DNA from 2 places in the Paenibacillus naphthalenovorans genome. Region 1 is predicted to be linked to the other one. Evidence: a T-box and tRNA genes for the amino acid it is inferred to sense, from the RefSeq annotation. Region 1 holds a T-box; the other holds one or more tRNA genes.
What was found. The T-box of region 1 lies ahead of IJ22_RS13980 (valine--tRNA ligase). A T-box ahead of a tRNA ligase gene usually reads a tRNA of that ligase, here a tRNA-Val.
Positions count from the first base shown of each region.

Region 1 (3,416 bases):
CATGTCTTCCGTTTGTTCCGGCCAGCCGAGAGTAGAAAACGGCCACAGCGCGGAGCTGAACCAGGTATCAAGCACATCGTCATCCTGCTTTAGGTGTGTGCCGCCGCACTTCGGACACACGGTCGCATCTTCGCGGGAGACGATGATCTCGCTGCAGTCGCCGCAGTACCACGCCGGAATCCGGTGGCCCCACCAAAGTTGGCGCGAAATGCACCAGTCGCGCACGTTCTCGATCCAGTGCAAATAGATTTTTTCAAACCGGTCCGGCACAAAATGGACGCCTTGTGCGGATTTCTGGGCCTCTACGGCACGCTCCGCCAGCGGCTTCATTTTCACAAACCACTGCGTCGACAAATATGGCTCCACGACGGCGCCGCTGCGTTCGCTGTGGCCGACCTGATGCACATGCTCTTCGATTTTGATCAGCACACCCAGCTCTTTCATATCGGCAACGATTTGCTTGCGGCAATCGAAGCGGTCGAGCCCCTGATATTTTCCCGCGTTCGCATTCATGGAGCCGGATTCGTCCATCACGAGCACCTGCGGCAAATCGTGGCGCTTGCCCACCTCAAAATCGTTCGGGTCATGCGCCGGCGTAATCTTGACGGCGCCGCTTCCGAATTCTTTTTCCACATACTCGTCGGCGATAATCGGAATTTCTCTTCCGATGATCGGCAGGACAAGCGTTTTTCCGATCAGGTGCTTGTAACGCTCATCCTCCGGATGCACCGCCACCGCGGTATCGCCCAGCATGGTTTCCGGACGCGTCGTCGCCACGACGATATATTCATCGCTGTCTTTGACCGGATATTTTAAATGGTAGAGCGCACCCTGCACTTCTTTGTACTCCACTTCAATATCCGATAGCGCCGTACGGGCGGCCGGGTCCCAGTTGATGATATATTTGCCGCGATAGATCAGGCCCTTTTCATATAGACGCACGAATACTTCGCGCACCGCCTTGGACAATCCTGCGTCCAGCGTAAACCGTTCTCTGGAATAGTCCAGCGAGAAGCCCATTTTGGCCCACTGCTCACGGATCGTACCGGCATAATGCTCCTTCCATTCCCATACTTTCTCCAGGAATTTCTCCCGGCCGAGATCGTAACGCGTCACGCCTTCCTCGCGAAGCTTTTGTTCCACCTTCGTTTGGGTAGCGATTCCCGCATGATCGGAGCCCGGAAGCCATAACGCGTCATAGCCCTGCATCCGTTTGGTCCGAATCATGATGTCCTGCAGTGTAAAATCCAGCGCATGGCCGATATGCAGCATACCGGTCACGTTCGGCGGCGGAATGACGATCGTGTAAGGCTTCGCGTCCTTACGCTGTCCCGCTTGAAAATAGCCGCCCTTCAGCCAGTAATCATACCATTTTTTCTCGGATTCTTTGGGATCGTACGTTGTCGGCATCGACGTAGCCGGCGCCGCCGCTTGTTTTGTTTCATCCATAACCAGCAATACCTCCATATGCTTTCGAATTCAGTTGGGGCTATATGTCGCAGGGACGCATCTTTCGCATAAACGCATCACCGCAGCACATCAAAAAACCTTTCGCCGCAAAGGACGAAAGGCTCTCGCTTCCGTGGTACCACCTTTATTCCGTACTTAGGCATAAATTCTCGCGGAGTCCTCTCCGGTCAAAATACGGCACTCAAACAGATAACGGCTGTAACCGGCCGAATCTAGGGTTCGCTTTCAATTCGGCAACTCCGGGGCGACTTCAACAGGTACGTCCTGCGGAACCTTCCAGCCTCTTGCCGGCTCCGCTCTCTGAAGGGTTCGCTGTCTACTATTCCCTTTCAACGTTATTACTGCATCTATGCGTACTATGATAAACAATCATCAGGTGAGAGTCAATACAAGAACCGTTTTTACTCCCGCCTATTCTGAGACTGGCCTTATGACAAGTATAACCAAAAAAATCCCCGTTCAAGCCTGTTTAGGCCGGATCGGGGATTTTTGAGCCTTATTTTGGTATGTAGACAATTTGTCCTTCCGTTAATTCGCCTTCTCCGAGCCGGTTGTAGAGCGCGATTTCTCTCGGATTCAGATCATAGCGTTTGGCAATCGTTTCAAGCGTTTCTTCCTTTTGCACAATGCACATCCGAAGCTTCTTGAATTGCTGCTGCTCGCGATCGGAATGAAGGAGCAAATTTTTCCATTCTGCTTTTTCGGAAGGCGACAGCTCCTGCTGCGTCGGCTGTCCATCCTCCGGCGGCCTTGAATCCGATTTTTTGGAAGCAAAATTCAACAGCGACGCCAGCCCAAAGGATTTGTAGACCGGCTCCGTGGAGGATTCGGGTGCTTCAGACGTTTTTTTGCTGCCCACGGCGACTTTCAATTCTTTTTTCTCATCCGTATCGGTCTCCGCTTCAGCGGCAAAGTCTTCCGTCTTGGCGTCCTCCGCAGCTTTGAGATCCTGCACCGGCTTTTCTTCCGGCTTGGCGGTGTCCGCAGCTTTGGGCTCCTGTACCGGCTTTTCTTCCTTTACCGGTTCACTGGTTTTGGCAACCGGTTCGTGCCGGTTGATTGGCTCATCCGCCTCCTGCCGCACCTCCGATGCCGGAGCTTGTTCCCTTTGAGGGATGGCCTCTGCAGCGGAATTTATGGCCGACGGCCATTCATCCTGTACTCCCGAACGGTGCTCCGAGACCTCGTGAATAAACACGACCTCTTCTTCGGCTTCCCTCCAGGGTTCGGATTCCGATCTCGAAACGATCTCGATGCCTCCAAGCGACAATACCCCCGTCACATTCAAGCTTCGCTCCGACAGCAAATCCACGTCGAAATTTTCGATTTCAACGGCAATGTCCTCGACATGCTGTACACGATTCAGCGGCAGCGTAATTTCTACCGGAATTAAATGCTGCAGCGTCTGTTCCGGCCGATCATGCTCATCGACGTACGTCCCCGTCAAAAGCAAATTGCCGCGAAGCACGGCTTGTTCTCCTTGTGGAAGCACTTGAATGTGAGGAGTCAGCTCTACCCCTTCCAGTTCCTTGATACCCAGCACACCTTCGGATAAATGCACACGCTCGTAAATGTCAAACCTAATCCCGTTATGCTGATTCGTCAAAGTAACTTCCTCCCTTCCCTATTGCACCTTTCCGTAAAAAAGAAAAGATCGTCAGCGCATTGGTCTTTACAATTTATATGGCTGCTGCGGGAGGAGCATGACTACTATTTTTTCAATTGTTCATAAAGAGCCGCAAAGTCTTCGGGCCAAGGCGCGCGCACCTGCACCCTTTCGCCCGTGAGCGGCTCCGGAAACATCAGCACATCCCCGTGCAGCGCTTGCCTGGCCATGCCCGCCGCCCGGCCGCCGTAAAGCAGGTCTCCCAACAGGGGATGTCCCAAATGGCTCATGTGAACGCGGATTTGGTGCGTTCTGCCCGTCTCCAGCCTTAATCGTACAA
Region 1 covers NZ_CP013652.1:2,831,497-2,834,912, forward strand. The annotation lists gene IJ22_RS13980 (valine--tRNA ligase) at 1-1,449, opposite strand, end outside; T-box leader at 1,557-1,812, opposite strand; gene IJ22_RS13985 (LysM peptidoglycan-binding domain-containing protein) at 1,967-3,076, opposite strand; gene IJ22_RS13990 (RluA family pseudouridine synthase) at 3,181-3,416, opposite strand, start outside.

Region 2 (3,416 bases), 1.7 Mb from region 1:
ATGCATGAAGAACGACAACGCTGCCGTTCAAGAGAGAATAAATTGCTTTTTGTGTAAATACTTTTATGTGACATGGGACCCGGGCTTTCCCAGAGGCTGCCGATTCTACGGATTCAAGACGAACGACCTGCCTTCGGCATTGGTAAAGCGATCCTCAGGAAAGCCGTGCATGGCGTTTGAGAAAAAAACTAAAAGCTAGGTGAACAACGTTATGCTGTTCAGCAAGAGTCAAAAAAAACTGATACTGGAGATTCTGCTTAAAGAAAGGCGCCGGTTATTTTCCAAACACAAGGGTGAACTCCTCGATCAAACGATCGATGATTTATCTCAGATGGTACGCAACGAAAATATCAACATAACCGAACCGAAAGATAGCTCCATCGATTGGAGTTCAAGGAATGGGAAACGGAAATAGCAGGTTTCATGTCCATAAGGCATCCCGTAAGGGGCGCCTTATTTTGTAAACCAACGGATGACCATCATGCCGAGCGATAAGACGACACTGATCACAATACACGTAACTATCGGAAAATAAAATTTTACATTCTCTTTCTCCACGACAATGTCGCCCGGAAGCCGGCCAAGATTCAAAAATTTTCCGCCTACGGACCACAGGAGTCCGACGACGATCATAACCACTCCGCCCCAGATCAACAGCTTGGGAATCGAATCCATACTTGCCGCTCCTTATTTTGTAATCAGCTTTAACTGCACCGCTTGTTCTTCTGTTAAAATGAACTCTTCATTAGGCAAAAAATCCTCATCCTTGTCTCTGCCGAAAAGCTTGAGCAGTTCAATCCATACTCCCTTTTCCATCGCCTCGGATGCAGAAATCACAATTTTCATAGAAATTGCCTCCTGTAAGGGTTATATGCTTTATTTTACACGAAAAGGGTTGTTGAAAACACCACTTTTTTGGATGCGGAACCTTCGTCGGATGTCTCCCGTCTACTCTATTAGGAACGTACTGGCGCTTGAAAAGAAGAGGAAAACGATATGAAAAGACAGATGTATAAAATGTTCATATATCTATTGCCCTTGCTATGGTTAGGGATGTCCTATGTAAAGCCATCCTTGGCCTGTGCATGTGCCGGGGAGGATCCGCAGCCAACCCTTTCCGACTGGCTGTATGTATCGGCAGGCGTTGTATGCTTTGCCGGGCTGGTGATCTTGACTATCGTACTAACCGTACGGGTATGGATGAATCACAATACAAAAGACGGGAAAGCTCCCGTCAACGAATGAGTGCTTGCCTGGCTTAGGCTGTCACTGATTTTTGCAATTCCTCCGGTTCGGGGACAGCCTTGCATATTCCGGCGCTGTACATAGTAGAATTAATGTAATGAAAGCCGGTCTTAAAAATTATTTCATTCTTTGTTGACAAGGGAGGATGCACCTTATTACATGCAATGCAATAGTACATAAATGATCTCCTTTCGCGTCGATGTGACAATTATAGACATATTATATGCCCAAAATTGTGATTTAAGACACATTTTTTTTATAGATTTTTCTAAATTTTTTTCATATTTAAATGGAACGATAGAAAGGCGAGCGGAAGAAAAAAAGTGCTGTCTAAAAAGTGTTGACTTTTACTCATGAGATTGGTATTATATACGCAGAAATAATATTTGATGTTATGACTTGTTAGCTCAGCTGGGAGAGCACCATCTTGACAGGGTGGGGGTCAGTGGTTCGAGCCCACTACAGGTCATACAGAAAAAGTCCTTGTATTTCAAGGGCTTTTTATTTTGTGATAATTTATAATGTGGTTTCATAGAGGAGCTACTTGGATAATTGGTTAAATAACCCGAATCCAGAGCTACGGCTTCGACTTTAAAGCCGAAACGCTTTACCTGTCGGTCCAATCGTTCAACGTAAGCAGTGCATGTACATCCGTAATGATGTTGTAGTTCATATCGACGGTACGATGGTCTAAATAATAAAATCCTTCGGGCTTTCCTTCTCTAACCATATAGCCACTTTCGGGATCTGTCTTGCTCACTTTAATTTCCTTATGCTCGATCACTTCCTCTCTTGGTTTTAGAGCTTTTTCCATGATTCTTGCGATCCTCCTCCACCGCGTCGTTGAGTTCCTCTATGTAATCCTTCGTGTTTTGCAGCACCTGTTGTTTCGTGAACTTGTGTTTGTTGGCGTTGGCTTTAATATGCGTGGAGTCTGAGATGAGAACCCTACCTCCGACCATTCGATGTTGAACGGCTTGAAGGACGATTTCATCGAACACCTCTTGGAAGATCGCTGTATCCTTGAACCGTTTGCGTCGGTTCCAACTAATGGTTGTGTGGTCTGGAACGCGATCTGTTGTAACCGTCAAGACCTTTTGAACAATTTTCGCTAATTAGTTTTGAACACTACCAAGAAACCAACGATACGCTTGGTTTGAATATCTTGTTCTAAGCGCCGCTCCGAACGATTGCCGTAAAAGTAGCCGAGAAAGATCATCTTAAAGAGGATCACAGGAACAATGGCCGGTCTCCCGTTATCTTCGCAGTACAGAGGCTTTACTTTTTCTCTAATGAATTCAAAGCTGATGTATTTGTCGATCTTGCGAAGCATGTGATCTTGAGGAACGAGATCTTCGATAGATACAAATTCATAGGATTTTGTTTACCGTTATTAGAACGAAGCATGCTCTTCACCGTCTAGTTCATGTGTTACCTATATTAAATTTTTTTAGTATAAAGAAAGCTATCGAGACTTTCTCGACAGCCTGAAAATGAGGAATCAAGTTTTTTTGCTTTTTATGTACTTTTCATAAGACGTCCAAATGGCAATTGGTGCCGAAAAGAACATTTCCCGAATGCGTCCGCAGTTTCCTTCTGCATGTACGGTGTAATGTGAGCATACCAGTCCAACATCTTCACGCTTGACCATCCATACGCTCAGCTATCCGTTTATGGTTTTCTCTCATCTTTAGCGACATAACAACATGTCTACCCTCACGCTTGTTGATGAAGAAATTCGGTAATAAATTGATAATAATTTGATCATAATTAGATAACAAATTGATATAAAATTTTCAACTCGGTGTTAAAATGGATTGAGAATCTCTAGATGTAATATGACAAGGGGGATTTTCAATTGGCTCGGAGCAGCGTTATGACTAAGATAAAAGAGTGGTTTGTAGAATGGTTTATAGGTAAGAAACCTGACACCGACAAGGAAAACATGATAATTTGTAAAGCTTGCGGCGGTACTGGCGCATTAGACGTTTTTATTAATTGCGATGAATGTGAAGGAAAGGGTTATACCTTGATGACACGGCAACAGTGATGGATTTCACCATTGGGAGATTTATAGGGATATTATTAAGACTCAACCCCGAGCCGATCCGGGGTATTTTTTATGCCCGGAAAAAGGGCGAAGAGTGGTCTTCTGCAAAGATTCGTACAAA
Region 2 covers NZ_CP013652.1:1,096,899-1,100,314, forward strand. The annotation lists gene IJ22_RS05235 (VOC family protein) at 1-1, shown strand, start outside; gene IJ22_RS05245 (DUF2905 domain-containing protein) at 454-675, opposite strand; gene IJ22_RS26510 (hypothetical protein) at 688-846, opposite strand; gene IJ22_RS05250 (hypothetical protein) at 997-1,245, shown strand; gene IJ22_RS27140 (DUF3973 domain-containing protein) at 1,259-1,423, opposite strand; tRNA gene IJ22_RS05255 (tRNA-Val) at 1,642-1,714, shown strand; partial or broken gene IJ22_RS25620 (transposase) at 1,797-2,605, opposite strand; gene IJ22_RS26245 (hypothetical protein) at 3,122-3,295, shown strand.
Region 2: it encodes a tRNA-Val, which carries the amino acid that the T-box ahead of IJ22_RS13980 (valine--tRNA ligase) is inferred to sense. The anticodon was not compared.